4 regions of the Salinicola sp. JS01 genome follow, and region 2 is predicted to be linked to each of the others. Evidence: predicted binding sites of a transcription regulator. Region 2 holds the regulator's gene; each other region holds the start of a gene.
What was found. The regulator LexA, encoded in region 2, represses DNA repair genes until DNA is damaged. The targets are predictions, from matches to a motif close to TACTGTNTANNTANACAGTA.

Region 1: QO259_RS04285 (putative DNA modification/repair radical SAM protein) is a predicted target of LexA. The motif match lies at 2,980-2,999, and genes of this name have one in related genera.
Region 3: recA (recombinase RecA) is a predicted target of LexA. The motif match lies at 2,400-2,419, and genes of this name have one in related genera.
Region 4: QO259_RS11210 (DUF1654 domain-containing protein) is a predicted target of LexA. The motif match lies at 1,899-1,918, and genes of this name have one in related genera.

Annotation. Positions count from the first base shown of each region.
Region 1 covers NZ_CP127244.1:940,729-945,061, forward strand. The annotation lists gene QO259_RS04275 (multidrug ABC transporter permease/ATP-binding protein) at 1-593, shown strand, start outside; gene QO259_RS04280 (DUF4130 domain-containing protein) at 605-1,624, opposite strand; gene QO259_RS04285 (putative DNA modification/repair radical SAM protein) at 1,632-2,891, opposite strand; gene QO259_RS04290 (RecQ family ATP-dependent DNA helicase) at 3,044-4,333, opposite strand, start outside.
Region 2 covers NZ_CP127244.1:2,069,995-2,074,327, reverse strand. The annotation lists gene purU (formyltetrahydrofolate deformylase) at 1-643, shown strand, start outside; gene dinB (DNA polymerase IV) at 681-1,742, opposite strand; gene lexA (transcriptional repressor LexA) at 1,755-2,402, opposite strand; gene QO259_RS09385 (TetR/AcrR family transcriptional regulator) at 2,721-3,377, shown strand; gene nagZ (beta-N-acetylhexosaminidase) at 3,454-4,333, shown strand, end outside.
Region 3 covers NZ_CP127244.1:3,081,556-3,085,888, reverse strand. The annotation lists gene mutS (DNA mismatch repair protein MutS) at 1-1,155, opposite strand, end outside; gene QO259_RS14095 (hypothetical protein) at 1,414-1,599, shown strand; gene QO259_RS14090 (CinA family protein) at 1,767-2,294, shown strand; gene recA (recombinase RecA) at 2,563-3,633, shown strand; gene QO259_RS14080 (regulatory protein RecX) at 3,707-4,162, shown strand.
Region 4 covers NZ_CP127244.1:2,433,517-2,437,849, forward strand. The annotation lists gene QO259_RS11190 (DUF6314 family protein) at 1-159, shown strand, start outside; gene QO259_RS11195 (YqaE/Pmp3 family membrane protein) at 303-461, opposite strand; gene QO259_RS11200 (hypothetical protein) at 670-966, opposite strand; gene QO259_RS11205 (hypothetical protein) at 1,378-1,695, shown strand; gene QO259_RS11210 (DUF1654 domain-containing protein) at 1,935-2,174, shown strand; tRNA gene QO259_RS11215 (tRNA-Gly) at 2,379-2,452, opposite strand; gene QO259_RS11220 (LysR family transcriptional regulator) at 3,919-4,333, opposite strand, start outside.

The DNA.
Region 1 (4,333 bases), 1.1 Mb from region 2:
TCGGCGGCAACGGCAGCGGCAAGTCGACCCTGGCCAAGCTGCTGACCGGGCTCTACCGGCCGCATGCGGGGGAGATCCAGGTCGACGGTGTGGCGGTCACCGAGGCCGAGTGGCCGCGCTATCGTCAGCGCTTTGCCGCGGTCTATACCGACTTCCATCAGTTCGACCGGTTGATGGGGCCGCGCGGCGGTGCCGCCGATCCGGCGCTGCTCGACAACTGGCTGGAGACGCTGCAGCTGGCGCGCAAGCTCGAGCTCGAGAATGGCCGGGTGCTGGATACCGAACTCTCCCAGGGGCAGCGCAAACGCCTGGCACTGCTGATGGCGCTGGTCGAGCAGCGCCAGATCCTGCTGCTCGACGAGTGGGCGGCGGATCAGGACCCGCAGTTCCGTCGGGTCTTCTACCGCGAGCTGATGCCGCGCTTCCGCGAACTCGGCATCACCGTGTTCGCCATCAGCCATGACGACCACTACTTCGCCGAAGCCGATCGCCTGCTTGAGATGCGCGACGGCCGGCTGTTCGAACTCACCGGCGAAGCGCGCGACCTCGCCAGCCGAGATGCGGTGGCGCGGATCGATACCGCCTCTCCTTGAGCGCCTAGCGCCTAGCGCCTAGCTGGCGGTAGCGTCTTCCCTTTGCGCTCGCCGACGCTCGCCTCCTGCGCCAGGCGGCGCCCACCGTGGCGGGCGCGGGCTTCGAGTGCGGGGATCAGGTCGCCTTCGCTGAGATGACGCCAGAAGCGCTGCGGCATGTGCTGGGTCATGACCCGATGATTGAGCCGCGCCGGATTGAAGGTGCTGACGAAGTAGGTGCGCCAGAGCGCGTGCTGATCATCCGCGCCGACGGCCTGGGCAGCCCGGGCGCGGGTGGCCCAGGCCGCGGGGCAGGGCGTGCGATAATCCAGCCGCTGGCCGTCCCAGGCCACGCCGCCGCGCGGGGTGGCGATCAGGAAGGCGTTGCCGCCGAGGCGGTCGGCGAAGTGTTCGGCGCCCAGGTCGAGCACGTCGTGGGCCGGCTCGAACCAGGCGATAAAGCTGGCCTGGGACTCTTCCACCTTGAGGTCCTTCTCTCTGTCGCGGTCATCCCTCCTGCCGAGGCAATCTTCTCTGCCATGCAAACCCTCTCCGCCTGGGGTGTCCTGGGCACCCCGGGTATCCGCCGTGTCGGCGTCCGTGGCGTCGCGATAAAAGCGCAGGAAGGCGTGCATATGGTGTGCCTCGCGCTTGACCGCGTGGCGGCGCTGATGCAGCGCGCGGCCATCGCTGTCGGCGGCGTGGGTGGCGTCGCGCTCGCCGTGGTGCAGGCGCCATATCACCCGGTAGAGCAGGGCCCAGCGGTTCTGTTCGCCGCCGCCGCTACGGTAGCGTGAGGCGCGTTCGAGCAGGGCCAGGTCCTCGCGGCCGATGCGCACCGGCGCTGGCGCCACGCTCGGCTCGGGCAGCCTGATAGCGTCGGCGGTGGTGTCGGCGAAGAGATCTTCCTGGCGTTCGCGCGCATCCTCCCACACCACCGCCGCCGGCGGCACGCCGGCCTGCAGCAGGCGCCGGGCAGCGTCGCGCCACTGGCCGAAGTCCGCGGCGGGCACCACCCAGGGCATGGCACTGGCTGACGGGGCAGGCGTCATCGCGGGCTCACCATAGTGCCATCTGCGCCGGCTGTGGCGCGGTCAGCTGCTGGCGCAGGCGGGCGCTGTCGCGCTGGCCATCGGCGGGGCGATAGTCCTGAGTCACCACGAAGGGGCGCAGGGTCTCCACCCGGCAGCGCAGTGCGATCAGGTCCTGAAAGCGGATCTTGCGCTGGCGGCGCAGCGCGACCAGCCGCTGTACGCTCCTCAGGCCGATCCCCGGCACGCGGGCGATCAGCGCCGGCTCGGCGCGGTTGAGATCGACCGGGAAGGTATCGCGATGGGTCAGCGCCCAGGCCAGCTTGGGGTCGATCTCCAGCTCCAGATTGCCCGGCTTGCCGAGCAGCTCCGCGGCGGCGAAGCCGTAACCGCGGATCAGGAAGTCGGCCTGGTAGAGCCGATGCTCGCGCAGCAGCGGTGGCGCCGCCTGGGGCAGACCAGCGGGGCGTTCGGGGATCGGACTGAAGGCCGAGTAGTAGACGCGCTTAAGGCGGAAGTCGCGGTAGAGCTGCTCGGCGGACTGCAGGATGGTGCGGTCGTCGGTGGCATCGGCGCCGACGATCATCTGCGTGCTCTGACCGCCCGGGGCGTAGCGCGGCGCCAGGCGCTTGGGGTTGGCGCTGCGCGGTGGCTGTCTGGCGTCCTGGGTGGCCGCGTCGTTGGCGGCGTCGATGCCCTGGCGGATCTGCCCCATCGCCGAGTGGATGGTACCCAGCTCCTTTTCCGGTGCCAGGGTCTTGAGACTCGTGAGCGTCGGCAGCTCGATATTGGCGCTCAAGCGGTCGGCATAGCGCCCGGCCTCTTCCAGCAGTTTGGGGTCGGCCTCGGGGATCGCCTTGAGGTGGATATAGCCACGGAACTGATGCGTCTCACGCAGCAGCTTCGCCACCTGGATCAACTGCTCCATGGTGTAGTCGCTGGAGCGGATGATGCCCGAACTCAGGAACAGCCCGCTGATGGTGTTGCGGCGATAGAAGGAGAGCGTGAGCCGTACCACCTCTTCCGGCGTGAAGCGGGCGCGCGGAATATTGCTCGAACGGCGGTTGATGCAGTACTGGCAGTCGTAGAGGCAGAAGTTGGTCAGCAGCACCTTGAGCAGCGAGACGCAGCGGCCGTCCGGGGTGAAGCTATGACAGATGCCCATGCCGCTGGAGGCACCCAGCCCGGCCTTGCCGCGGGAGCTGCGGTTGGGCGCGCCGCTGCTGGCGCAGGAGGCGTCGTACTTGGCGGCATCGGCCAGGATGGAGAGTTTGTCGATCAGCTCCATGGCGCACCTCGAGCAGGGGAGACGGCAACCCCGGTGGCGGGCCGACCCTGTCAGGATGGCTGCCGCGATCGGGGAGCTTAGTTCGAAATACTGTACTCAAAAACAGTGGTTTTGCATACAGTATTCGTGTCTCCGGATAGGCCCGGTGCGTATCAGGCCGATGTCTCGCCTGCCGCCGCCAGCGCCTCGCAGCGCGTGCGGATCTCGGCGTAGGGATAGGCCTCGAAGCGCGCGTACCCCGGCAGCTTGCGCGCCTTGAGCGGGGTGAACAGCGGCATCGCCAGCCCGCACAGAAAGTGCGCCATGCGCTGGGGGCCGGGGGCCTCGCCCAGGGTGTCGCGGTGGTGGGTGATGAACGGCGCCAGCGCCTGCTGCAGCGTCTGCGCATCGGGCTCGGGCAGCGGCGGTGCCGGCGGCAGGCGGGCGATATGGCCGTGGCATACCGAACAATGGCCGCAGCCCCGGGCGGCCTGGACCGAGTGGCCGCAGCCAGTAGTACCCGCCGGCGGCGCCTCGCCGAAATAGGCCGCCAGGCGCCAGGTCAGGCAGGTGGTGGATTCGAACAGGTCGAGCATGGCGTGCAGCCGGGCGATCTCACTCGCCTCCCGCGCCTGGTACTCGGCCAGCAGCGTCTCGCTCAGGCCGTCGATGTCGAACTCGGGCGTCAGCACCTCGTAGACATCGGTCATGCGCTTGGCTTCCAGCACCACCCAGCCCTTCTCCTGGAAGTACTCCAGCGCCGTGATCACTCGCCCTCGCGAGGCGTCGATGCCGGCCGCCGCCCCCGCCTGATAGAGGCGCTCGAAATCCACCGTGCCCCAGGTGCGCGCCATCGGCACGTTGTCGACGATCAGCCGCACGAAGTCGGCGCGCTCGCCCTCGAAGCGCGCCACCAGCGCCTCTGCCGGCTCGACGTAGCGCAGTCGGTACTCGGCCAGGTAGGCGTAGCGCGGGGCGATGACGCCGTGCATCTCCAGGCGCACCAGCAGCGTCTTCAACGGCAGCAGGCGCACGTTGCTATCGCGCGAGAGGGTGTTGAGCAGCACCGGCCACTGGCGCTCCGGCCCGGCGCCGGCGGCGGCGATCTCGCCGAGCACGTGGCGAATGCCGGCGCGCTCCGGGGTATCGCCGTAGACGAAGTTCTCCAGTACCCGCAGGCCGTCGCGGCCGGCCAGGGTGAGGCAACGTGAGGGCTTGCCGTCGCGTCCGGCGCGGCCGATTTCCTGGCTGTAGTTCTCGATCGACTTGGGCAGGTCGTAGTGGACCACGTTGCGTATATCGCCCTTGTCGATGCCCATGCCGAAGGCGATGGTGGCGACGATGCAGGCGAGCTCGCCGTGCATGAAGCCCTGCTGAATGGCCTCGCGGGTCTCGCTGTCGAGCCCGGCGTGGTAGGCCCGCGCGGCGATGCCGCGGGCGCTGAGATCGCGGGCGACCTGTTC
Region 2 (4,333 bases):
TGCCCGCGAATTCGCGATGGATTGGCGGCTGAGCGATGCCAGCCGGCGTCAGCGTGTGGTGCTGATGGTCTCGCGCGAGTCGCACTGTCTGGTCGACCTGCTCTACCGTTGGTCGGCGGGGGAGCTCGATTGCGACATTCCCTGCGTGATCTCCAACCACGATGATCTGCGCGCCCTCGTCGAGTGGCACGGCATCGACTTCCATCGGGTGAGCGTCGACCCCGCCGACAAGGCGCCCGCGTTCGCCGAGGTCGAGCGGCTGATCGATGCGGCCGAGGCCGACAGCGTGGTGCTGGCACGTTACATGCAGATCCTGCCGCCGGCGCTGTGCGAGCGCTACGCCGGGCGCATCATCAATATCCACCACAGCTTTCTGCCGTCCTTCGCCGGCGCCAAGCCTTACCACCAGGCGTTCGAGCGCGGGGTCAAGCTGATCGGTGCGACCTGCCACTACGTCACCCAGGAGCTGGACGCGGGGCCGATCATCGAGCAGGACATTCAGCGGGTGTCGCACTGCCATACACCCCAGGATCTGGTTCGGCTGGGGCGTGACGTGGAGAAGGCCGTGCTCGCCCGCGGCCTGCGCTGGCACCTGCAGGATCGCGTCCTGATCCACGGCAACAAGACCGTCGTCTTCTCCTGAACCTTCGGGCGGTGTCGCTGGCGTCGCGCCGGCGGCGTCAGGCCGGCTGCTCGCCGTCGAACAGGCCGAGCTGGCGCTGTTCGGCCTCCGGCGCCAGGCGCACGCCGACCCCGAGCAGGCGCACCGGGCGGCCGCCGCGTTGCCAGGCGCTTTCCAGCAGCTCGTGGAAGCGCGCATGGATCACGCCGCGGGCGCCGGTCTCCTGAGTGGTGCTGGTGAAGTCGTGAAAGCGCACCTTGACGAACTGCTTGCCGATATCGGGGTGGCCATGGCGGGCCAGGCGTTCGTCGAGACGCACAATCAGCGGTGCCAGCGCCTGGTGGCACTGGGCGAGGTCCGGCAGGTCGCTGTCGTAGGTGGTCTCGACGCTGACCGACTTGCGCTCGCGGGTGACGTTGACCGGCCGGTCGTCGATGCCGTGGGCCAGCTCGTGCAGGCGCTGGCCGAACTTGCCGAAGGTGTCTATCAGTTGCTCCAGCGGCCGCGCGCGCAGTTCGGCGCAGGTGGCGATGCCGAGTCCCGCCAGCTTGGCCGCGGTGGCAGGGCCGACCCCATGCAGCTTGTCGACCGCCAGACCCTCGATGAAGCTCGCCATCTGTGCGGGCGGAATCACGAACAGGCCGTCCGGCTTGTCCCAGTCGCTGGCGATCTTGGCCAGGAACTTGTTGGGTGCCACGCCCACCGAGACCACGATGCCGGTACGCGCGAGCACCTCCTGCTTGAGCCAGTGCGCCATCCAGGTCGCACTCCCCTGGAAACGGGTGACCTCGCTGACGTCGAGATAGGCTTCGTCGAGGGAGAGCGGCTCCACCAGCGGAGTCAGCTCGTGGAATACCGCTTGAATGTCATGCGAGACGCGGCGGTAGCGATCGAAGTCAGGCTTGAGCAGCTTGAGCTCGGGGCATAGACGCAGGGCGCGTGCGGTGGGCATCGCCGAATGGATGCCGTAGCGCCGCGCCGGGTAGTTGCAGGTGGCGATGACCCCGCGCTTGTCGGCACTGCCGCCGATCGCCAGCGGCAGGTCACGCAGCCCGGGGTCGTCGCGCATTTCCACCGCGGCGTAGAAGCAGTCGCAGTCCGCGTGGAGGATCTTGCGCATGGCTGCCGACGGCTACTGCAGACCCAGGCCGTTGCCGCCGCGGATGATGCCTACGCCGAGACCCTCGATATCCAGCTGCTGGTGCTCCAGATCGACTTCGATGGGGGCGAAGTCGGCGTTCTCTGCTAGAAGGGTGACGCGGCGCCCGCGGCGTTGAAAGCGCTTGACCGTGACCTCGTCGTCGAGCCGGGCGACCACGATCTGGCCGTCGCGCACTTCCTGGGTGCGATGCACGGCGAGCAGGTCGCCATCGAGGATGCCGATGTCTTTCATCGACAGCCCACGCACACGCAGCAGGTAGTCGGCCCTGGGGGCGAAGTAGTCCGCCGGCAGTGGGCAGTAGCGGTCGATGTGCTCGGCGGCCAGGATCGGGCTGCCGGCGGCGACGTTACCCACGATCGGCAGGCCGGTTTCGGCGGGGTCGGTGGGTTCCGCGGTCCCGGCCGCAGTGGGCAGTCGGATCCCGCGGGAGGTCCCCGGAATCATGCGGATCACACCCTTGCGATCGAGCGCACGCAGGTGCTCTTCGGCGGCATTGGGAGAGCGGAATCCCAGCGCCTTGGCGATCTCGGCGCGGGTGGGCGGATAGCCGAACTCGGTCATCGTCTTGACGATGAAATCGTAGACGTTCTGCTGCCGGGCGGTGAGCGGTCTCGACATTGGGCGTCTCCCCGGGGCCTGTCAGGGCTTGGTCATGTATACAGTCTGGAATTGTATCCAGTCATGCGGGGTAGCGAAAGGGGGCGGGCGAGGAAAGGGTGCCGGGAAGGGGCTTTGGTAAAAGACTCGGTGGAAGGTCTCGTGGAAGGTCTCGGGGAAAGGGCGCCTTCGACGTTTGCCGCGATTGTGCCGTGACGTCTGGGGTGGTTAGATTCGAAAGCGTTTCAAACAGGCGTTTTTCAGCTGATTCGACAGGCGTTGGCCGACAGATTCGATGTCAGTGAAAAGCCGCCGATATCGACAGTAAAGAGGTAGTCCATGGCCCAGTCCGACACTGTGACCCGCATTCTCGACACCGCCGAGGTGCTGTTCGCCGAGAAAGGGTTCGCCGAGACGTCGCTGCGCAACATCACCACCCGGGCCAAGGTCAACCTGGCGGCGGTCAATTATCACTTCGGTTCCAAAAAGGCGCTGATCCAGGCGGTCTTCGCGCGTTATCTCGATCCCTTCGCCGAGCGCCTCAATCACGCGCTAGACGGGCTCGAGCGCCACTATGGCGGGCAGACCATTCCGCTCGAGGTGCTGCTCGAGCGCCTTGCCGAGAGCGTGCTCGAGGTTCCGGCGGAGCGTCACAGTCTCAAGATATTCATGAAGCTTCTGGGGCTCGCCTATACCCAGGCCCAGGGGCATCTGCGGCGCTACATTCAGGCGCACTACGGCGAAACCTTTCACCGTTTCGTCGCCTGCCTGCGGCTGGCCACGCCGGAATTGCCGGAGGCGGAGCGTTTCTGGCGGCTCCACTTCATGCTCGGTACCGTGGTATTCACGCTATCCGGACTGGATGCGCTGCGCGATATCGCCGACACCGAGTATCACGAGCATGTCACCGTGCGCGACCTGATCCGGCGGCTCAAGCCGGTGGTGGCGGCCGCCATGCTGGCACCGCTGGAGCCGGCGGAGACCGCGGTGAGCTGATGCGGCGGCGCCGACCTCTGTCATGACGCTGGCGGGTCGTCTAGAATCGGGCGCTTCACGGTTTCAGGTAACGGCTATGACACAACCGCTGGGTCCGGTAATGCTGGACGTCGAGGGCACTCGACTGCGTGAGGAAGAGCGGCGGCTGCTGTCGCGCCCCGAGGTCGGGGGCGTCATTCTGTTTGCGCGCAACACCCCGGATGCGGGAACCACCCAGACGCTGATCGGCGAGATTCGCGCCTGCCGGCCGGACCTGCTGGTGGCCATCGACCAGGAGGGCGGGCGCGTGCAGCGGCTCAAGCAGGGTGTGACCCGGCTACCGCCGATGGCGACCCTGGGGCGGCAGTTCGCCGAGTCGCCGGAAGCCGCGCTGGCCCTGGCCCTGGATACCGGTTGGCTGCTGGGCATGGAGATGGCCGCGTGCGGTTTCGACCTGACTTTCGCCCCGGTGCTCGACCTCGACGACGACCAGTCGCCGGCGATCGGTTCGCGCAGCTTCTCGCCCGACCCGGAGGTGGTCGCGGCGCTGGCCGGCGCCTTCATCGATGGCCTGCACGATGCTGGGATGGTCGCCATCGGCAAGCACTTTCCCGGCCATGGCGGGGCGCGGCAGGATTCCCACCACTCGGTGGCCCGTGATCCACGCTCGCTGGAGGCGCTGCGCGCGCACGATTTGGTGCCTTTCGCGCGGCTGGCGAGCAAGCTCGATGCGGTGATGCCGGCGCATGTGATCTTTCCCGCCTTCGACGAGCGCCCCGCGGGCTTCTCGCCCAGCTGGCTGGGGCTGCTGCGCGAAGAGCTCGGCTTCAAGGGCGCGATCTTCTCCGACGACCTGACCATGGCGGCTGCCCACGCCGCCGGAACGCCGGCGGCGCGCGCCGAGGCGGCCTGGGCCGCCGGCTGCGATATGGCGGTGATCTGCAACGACCCCGCGGCGGCGCGGGAGGTGGTGGATG
Region 3 (4,333 bases), 1.0 Mb from region 2:
CGCGCTCTGCAGCTGGGGCAGCGCATTGAGCGCGTCGCGCAGGCGGGCCAGATCCCGCGGGCGGGCGCTGCGCAGGGCGACCCGGGCGAGGATGCGCTCGACGTCGCCGACCTCGCCCAGGATCTCGCGCAGTGCCAGATGGTCATCCTGTTCCAGCAGCAGCTGCACCGCCGCCTGGCGCGCGCTGACCTGGGCGCGATCGCGCAGCGGGCGGTTGAGCCAGCGCTTGAGCAAACGCGAGCCCATCGGCGTGGTGGTGGTGTCGAGCACGCTGGCCAGGGTGTTGTCGCCGCTGCCGCCGAGATTGATGTCGATCTCCAGATTGCGGCGGCTGGCGGCATCGATCACCACCGCGTCGTCGCGGCTCTCGATACCGAGGGCGTTGACGTGGGGCAGGCGCGAGCGCTGGGTGTCGCGGGCGTAGTCGATCAGCACCCCGGCGGCGACCAGCGCGACCTCCAGATGGGTGCAGCCGAAGCCGCGCAGATCGGCCACCTGGAACTGGTCGCACAGCAGGCGGTTGGCGGTCTCCAGGTCGAAGTGCCAGTCGTTCTGGCGACGCAGCCCGGTGCGCTCGGCCAGCGCCGGGGGCAGGTCCTGGGTCTCGGCGGCGAGCAGCTCGGCCGGTTGCAGGCGATGGATCTCGGCCTGCATGTCGGCCTCGCCGTCGACCTCGAGCACGGCGAAGCGGCCGCTGGATAGCTCCAGCCAGGCGATGCCCCAGCGCTCGCCGTGGCGGTGCAGGGCCACCAGCAGATTGTCGCGGCGCTCATCGAGCAGCGCCTCGTCGTGCAGCGTGCCGGGGGTGACGATCCGCACCACCCGGCGCTCCACCGGCCCCTTGCTGGTGGCGGGGTCGCCGATCTGCTCGCAGATCGCCACCGACTCGCCCGAGCGCACCAGCCGCGCCAGATAGGACTCGGCGCTGTGGTAGGGCACGCCGGCCATGGGGATCGGCGAACCGGCTGATTGACCGCGCGCGGTCAGGGTGATGTCGAGCAGCTTGGCGGCGCGCTTGGCGTCGTCGTAGAACAGTTCGTAGAAATCGCCCATGCGGTAGAACAGCAGCACCTCGGGGTGCTCGCGCTTGATCTTGAGGTACTGCGCCATCATCGGCGTATGCTGCTGGGCTTTGCTGGCGGCCGTATCCTGCATGGCGTTACGAGGCTCTCTGGGTATCGTGGGGCATCATGGCGGCACGCGCCTCGCCGGGGCCGGCGAAGCATGAAACATGAAACATGAAACATGAAACATGGAGAAAGGCCGAAGGTTACCACGGGGGTCAGCGTTGCTGCATCGCCGATCGCCCGTGCCGGGGTGACGCCGGTTCATGCCCGAGGTGTAGTGTTTTCAGTCTCGCCCGCGGCGGGCGAATCGTTACAGTGGGTGAAATCGGCATCCGAGGACCCCCTCATGGCCCGGCTGGTGCTCAATCACCTCAGCGACTCCACGTTCAGGCTGCTCTCGATCGAGGCCAACCGGCGCAACGTCAACGTCAGCGAACTGGCGGTCATCCTGCTCGAGATCGCGGTCGCCGATCTGTGTGCCGGGGGGCACGCGCAGCCGCTGCCGCCCACCCATCCGCGCGACGCCGAATAGTCGCCCGCCGGGGCGCGCTTGTGCTGTGCGTCGGCCGCGCGCGTTGCGTCGACGCGCAAAGCTCGCATACTACTCACCTGAGACCACTCGCATGCCACCACTGGCATGACACGACGCGCCTGCCCGGCAGACGAGACCGGTGCGGCGCTCGAGCCGCAGGAGACCCCATGAGCTTGCCCACCGACCATCCGCTGCCTCCCGGCAGTGATCAGGACCCGCAGGTGCTTGCCCGACGCCTGGGCGAGGCGTGTCTGGCCGCCGGCTGTTTCGTCACCACCGCCGAGTCGTGCACCGGGGGCGGCGTGGCCGAGGCGATCACCGCGATCGCCGGGAGCTCGGGCTACTTCGCCAGCGGTTATGTCACCTACGCCAATGCCGCCAAGCAGCGCATGTTGGGGGTTTCGGCGCAGACGCTTGAGCAGCATGGGGCGGTCAGCGCGGCCACCGTGCGCGAGATGGTCGCCGGCGCCTGCCGCGACAGCGGCGCCGAGCTCGGCGTGGCGATCAGCGGCGTGGCCGGCCCCGGCGGCGGCAGTGCCGAGAAGCCGGTGGGGACGGTGTGGTTCGCCTGGGGCGATGCCGAGGCCCAGCGAGTGGCGTGTTTTCGGCTGCCGGGGGAGCGTGCCGCGGTGCGCGCCCAGGCGGTGGCGATCGCCCTGGCGGGGCTGCTCGAATCGCTCGTCGCCGAGGCCTGAGCGGCACTTGGCGCTGGCCTCTCCCGGCGCGATCCCGGAAAATGCAGCGACGCAGGCGGAAAATCGACGCGAGGATATAGGCGCGGGCGATTTTTTTCGCCATACTACTGGCTAATCATACAGTGATCGGGCGGCCTGGCCGTCTCGCCCGTCGCCGAGGTCGCCTCTCCCACAGGGTGGCCCTATGCGACGGGCTCACTTTTCCGGCCGCCATCCCACGACGCCAGCTTTCCAAGGCTCGTCTTCGACGCACTCACAGGAGACTTTCATGGCACAGGACGAAAATCGCAGCAAGGCACTCAGCGCGGCTTTGTCGCAGATCGACCGCCAATTCGGCAAAGGCACCGTGATGCGTCTGGGCGATACGCCGCGCACCGCCATCCCGGTGGTCTCGACCGGCTCGCTGGGGTTGGATATCGCCCTTGGGGTGGGCGGTCTGCCCTACGGCCGCGTGGTCGAGATCTTCGGCCCTGAATCCTCGGGCAAGACCACCCTGACCCTGTCGGTGATCGCCCAGGCGCAGAAGCAGGGCAAGACCTGCGCCTTCATCGACGCCGAGCACGCGCTCGATCCGAGCTACGCCGAGAAGCTGGGGGTCGACCTCGACCAGCTGCTGGTGTCGCAGCCGGACACCGGCGAGCAGGCGCTGGAGATCTGCGACATGCTGGTGCGCTCCGGCGGTGTCGACGTCATCATCATCGACTCGGTGGCGGCGCTCACCCCGCGCGCCGAGATCGAGGGCGAGATGGGCGACTCCCACGTCGGCCTGCAGGCACGTTTGATGTCGCAGGCACTGCGCAAGATCACCGGCAACATCAAGAACGCCAACTGCATGGTGGTGTTCATCAACCAGATCCGCATGAAGATCGGGGTGATGTTCGGCAGCCCCGAGACCACCACCGGCGGTAACGCGCTGAAGTTCTACTCCAGCGTGCGTCTCGACATTCGCCGCATCGGCTCGGTCAAGCAGGGTGACGAGGTCACCGGTAACGAGACCCGGGTCAAGGTGGTCAAGAACAAGGTGGCGCCGCCGTTCCGCCAGTCCGAGTTCCAGATTCTCTACGGCAAGGGCATCTACCATGCCGGCGAGGTGATCGACCTGGGCGTGCAGTGCAGCCTGGTCGACAAGGCCGGTGCCTGGTACAGCTACAAGGGCAGCAAGATCGGCCAGGGCAAGGCCAATGCGGCCCAGTACCTGGAAGAGAATCCGGCGATCATGACCGAGATCGAGGATCAGATTCGCGCCCAGCTGCTGGCCGTTGCCGCGCCCAAGGAGAAGGACAAGGAGAAGGAAACGGAAGCCGCGGCCACCGACGACGCCAACGACTCGCTGCTGTAGCGCGAGGCGGGGCAGGCGGTTGGGTTGAAGACGCGCCCGATGTTCAGGGCGTTGCCGAGGAGGAGAACACGCCATGGCTGACGCTGCGGAGATCCCGCCCCGGGAGCGGGCGATCGCCCTGCTGGCACGCCGCGAGTACAGTCGCGCCGAGCTCGAACAGCGTCTGGCGGCCAAGGGCGTCGAGCGTGATGAGATCGCCGTCACGCTGGACGCGCTGGCGGCGGACGGGCTGCAGTCCGATACTCGCTTCGCCGAGATCTTCGTGCGTTCCCGGGTGCAGCTCGGTCACGGCCCGGTGCGGATTCGCGGCGATCTGGCTCAGCGCGGCATCGACGACGCCCTGGCGGCGCTGGCCCTCGAGGCGGAGGCGCCGGACTGGCAGGACCTGGCGTGTCAGGCCCTGGCCAAGCGCTTCTCCGGGCCCGGCAGCACGCCCCGTGAGCGGGCCAAGCGCGAACGCTTCCTGGCCGGACGCGGGTTCGGCTTCGATCAGGTGCGCCACGCCATGCGCCACGCCTGGGAGGATTGAGCTCTCGGGCTTTATCTTCGACCTTGCCGAGCCTGGCGGCACCCCTGGTGCGTCGCGCTGTCAGCGTAGCGCACCGGACTGCGAGACTTCTCACCCTGGCGCTTCACAGCCGCGCTTTCCTCGTTGCGCCCGCGGCACGCGCTTCTCTTTTCCTGTCCTCTTTCCGCGCTT
Region 4 (4,333 bases), 360 kb from region 2:
GCCGACGCCGACACCCTGGTGAGCGAGCACCACCACCAGTGTGCCGCTGATGCCTACAGCGCCCGCCTGCACCTGCTTGTCGATGGCTTCGATCTCGCCTGGCGCATTCTGGGCCCGCGCAAGGACGAGACGCTGCACTATCGCTATCGGCTGGCCTGACCGGCCCGATTCACGCCGAGCCCGCGGTGCTCGCGTGAGGGGTGCGAAACCCGCACGCAAAGCCCCCGAAAACGCCAGAGGGCCGGTCGAAACCGGCCCTCTGCGCTTTTTCATACGTTCTTGCTGTCGTTGCCCATCGCGACTCAGCGCGTGGCGATGATCCACACCGCATGGATGATGCCCGGGATATAGCCCAGCAGCGTCAACACGATGTTGATCCAGAACTGCAGGCCCAGACCCACCTGCAGGAATACGCCCACCGGGGGCAGGATGATGGCGAAGATGATACGGATGATATCCATGTAGCCTCCTTTGCCGTGGCCACGTTCGCGCTCTTCAGCGCCAACGCCCACATTGATAGAACAGTCCCTTGCGGCGCCTTTTTCATCACCGCCATCGTCACCGCAGCCGACCGACACGCGACGGCGCCTCGACACTCGTATCGCAGACACTTGGCGTCGATCCGCTCGGCTGCTCACCAGCATAGCTGGCCCTGCGCAATCCTGCTGTCTAACGACGGTGACGAGACGAGGCGCCAGCGTCTCCGACGCTCTCGTCAGCATTCGCGTCAATCCCTTCAGCCCCGCCGTCACGCGGCCGCTGCTTACCCTTTATCTCGGCGGCACCACTCGCCAGCGCCTCGTGATAGCGCTCCCAATCCTCCCAATCGTGCGGCGTGCCGCTGCGCGGGCCATGTTCGGCAGCTTCGCGCGCCCGTGCCCAGGCTTTCTCTTCGAGCGACTGCGGCTTATCCTCCTCCTTGTCCAGCGCAATACCCTGCTTGGCCAGATAATCGCGCGCGTTCATGACACTCTCCTGCCCTGTCGGGCGCTGTCCAATCACTGATGACGTCAACTGAGCGTTGTCCCACCGCCAAATCAGCAACTCTCTTGATTTGGCGATGTCTTTGCAATGACCAACGCTTGCTCGCCTCACCATTATAGATGACGCCATGGCCGATCGAGTTCAAGCCCGCGCCGGGAACACCCACGTGGCGAGCATGGCGCTGGCGGAAAAGGCGCGGATCGACTCCGCAAAATCATCGACAAACAGGCGCGCAAGCTGGAAATCATGCCCAAAGCTCCGCCTTACGTGCCGAAAAGTCCGCTAGTGAGGCAACTGAACGCATACCTTGATTGCAAAGCAGCTACAGTGTGATGGCGTGTTAGCCCACTGGCTATCGCCCCCTATTCTTCCTCAGCACAAAAGGAATTTGGCATGAGAAAATCACTCGCAACCATCGCCTTTGCCGCCCTCACTCTGGGACTCGCCGGTAGTGCCCTGGCCGATAGTGCCGCACTCAAGGATGCCCGGCAGGCCAACCAGGAGCCGTTGGCGCCGGGTTCCGGTGTTACCGCCAGCGGTGAGCAGGATGCCTCCTCCTTCTCCGGCGGCAGCGCTGCCACCAATCAGTCGCTGGACGCAATGGAGTCGGAGACCGACAGTGCGACCAACATCGAAGATTCGAAATCACTCGACGAGATCAACGCCGAAGGGCACAGCGTCGAAGCTGGCGACGCCATCAAGAGCCAGTGACACTCGCCGTGCATCGGTGACGAAAGGGGCCCCTGGGCCCCTTTTTCGTGGTCGCCATTCATCATTGCCCGTTCTTCGAGCGGGATGGCTGCTCGGCCATGAGCTGCCCAGTCATAAGATCGCACCCGCCACCAAGCGCTGAGCGCCGCCGTCCCGGCCCCTCGTGCCGGGGATCGCTTTACGCCATCGAGCGTCGCCAACTATACTGTATATAAATACACCACCAGGTGAGAGACGTCATGATTCTCGCTTTTCCCTCGCCCTACGAGCGGCTGTCACGCCGCGTCTCACGCGCCATCCAGAGCGCCACCTGCCATCGGCGCCAGCAGCTGGTCATCATGCGCCAGCCCGGCGAAACGCAGGACGACTGGTCCCGACTGATGGCACGCCTGGCGCGTGAGGCAGCGGTGAGCGTCATTTCGATCACCGCCGACGACATTCTGCTGAGCTGGCGCGCCCGAGCCACGGAGAGTGCCTGAGTGCGAGTCGGACATCCGTCAGCAGACGGCACTCCTAGCCGCGTTGCGTGATGGCCGCGTGTAGGGCTAACAGTCAACCAGGCAATAGAGAATGGGCGTTGCTATCACTAACTATGTTTGGACAAGTTTGAACGGGTAAAGCGAGGCGTGGCGGGGGCTGCAGGAGAGATGGTGGGCGTGTCTGGACGTGTTTGAACACTGGATTGGAGCGGGTGAAGGGAATCGAACCCTCGTCTTAAGCTTGGGAAGCTTCTGCTCTACCATTGAGCTACACCCGCAAGGCTTTCGATAATAATTCCAATCACTTAGGTTTGGCAAGCGCAGCGCGCAAGAAAGCGTATGCCAGGCTCGGCGGCGGCCCGCTACAGCGGCGTGGTAGATGCGTCTGTGATCCACCGAAGACGACGCGTGTCAGCTCGAGTCCTCGCCCGTCGAGATCGACCTTGGCCGTTGCGATTGACCACGGCCGTCGCGATCGTCCATGGTCGTGGCAGCCGAACGTGATCGCGACTGACTGACATGCAATAAGAGAAAGCCCGAGCGCGCTGCGATAGCGCTCGGGCTTTCAATCAGCATGCGCCTATCCTGCTGAAAGACTGCGGCTCAACCGCATCCTTGGCAATATCGTCCGTGATCGATTCCAGGCTGTATCCCTACTTGCAGAGAATAACGTCAACTTCTAATACTGTCTAATCTAATTGCGTGAAATAACTATAATTTAGATAAGATTTAGATGTTTATATTATTGATGCCGCCATCAGCAAGGGTAAAAAAGACCCGATCCTGAGATCGGGCCGACTAGCGCTGACTCCCTTCCGTACCTACCGGCGGCCTCCTGCCCCCGCATCCCTGGCAAAGCCTCCCTGGCCGGCTCCCGGAGATCCACCCTGATCTCGCCTTCACTATCTTGCGCGCATCCGCAAGCTGCTGAACTCAACCCAGGTTAAACAGGCTTCTACTGAAACGTAGTATTTTGTTAATCGGCAGCTGCGCATTTCACGCTTGCGTGCAAGGTCGACAAGCAGCCGAAAAGAGCAGCCCTCGACTTGAGGTGGCAAAAAATGGGCATAAAAAATCCCCGGACAGAAGACCGGGGATCAAGGATCTACAACGAGCGCTCATATTATCAATTCACGAATGACGGATACAGGTCGATATCGCTCAATTTTGCGTAAGATATCTCTTACAAATCAAGCCAGTCCCGGCAACATCGGCAGTATTCGGCACCCGATGTGGCACCACTGGCGTCGCAGGCTGACGCTATCTGCATGCTGGCGACACCCGCAGGCGAGTCGTGCAGGATGGCCTTCGACGGTGACATGAGTCGATGGCGTCGACTGGGCAGGGCTCGATCAAGCACCAAACGCCGGGTATCAGACCCACCGCTAGCGTTGGTGGCATCAGAGTGGGCGACCGAGAGTCATCTTGGGGAAAGAAGAAAGCGTGGGCAAAAAAAGACCCGGCCCGAAGGCCGGGTAAGTACGCAGGGGATGTCCCCGCGCCATTATCGACTTTCGTGGCGAAACCAAGGGGCTGAATTCACTACCGAAAGAGGTCTAGATCGTCGCCTGACACGACTTCAGCTTGCGCCACAGCGCCTAAGAACGCATTTCCCAACCGCCATGAGCTCATCCGGCGGCAGGGCGCCGCGAGGGCGCTGTGAATCCTTCCCTGGGCGCTACCTTTGCCCTGCCTCCGGCGCCCATCGTCAGAGAGTTTGGGAATGGGCTCTAATCCATCGCCGCTAACGGCTTTCGCCAGCCAGCAGCGCCTTGATCTGCGCCCGCAGCCAGCGACGGAGACGATCTTCGTGGGTGCGCTGATGCCAGGTCTGGATCACCGCCACGTCATCCAGCGCCAAGGGACAGGGGTATACCGCCAATCCCGGTATATGCGCCTCGGCTTGGCGCGCCACGCTCTCCAGACAGGTCAACAGCAGATCACTGTCAACCACCGATAGCGGCGGTGCGAGAAAGCTCGATAGCCCCGCCACCACCCGGCGTGAGCGCCCCATCTCGCGCAGACGCCGGTCGACGAGCCCATCCAAATCACCGGTCAGCGTGGTGACCAGATGCTCACACCTCAGATAGCTATCGAGATCCAGCGTCTTCCCCAGGCGCGGATTGTCGGCCGCCGCCAGTACCACGAACCCCTCGGCA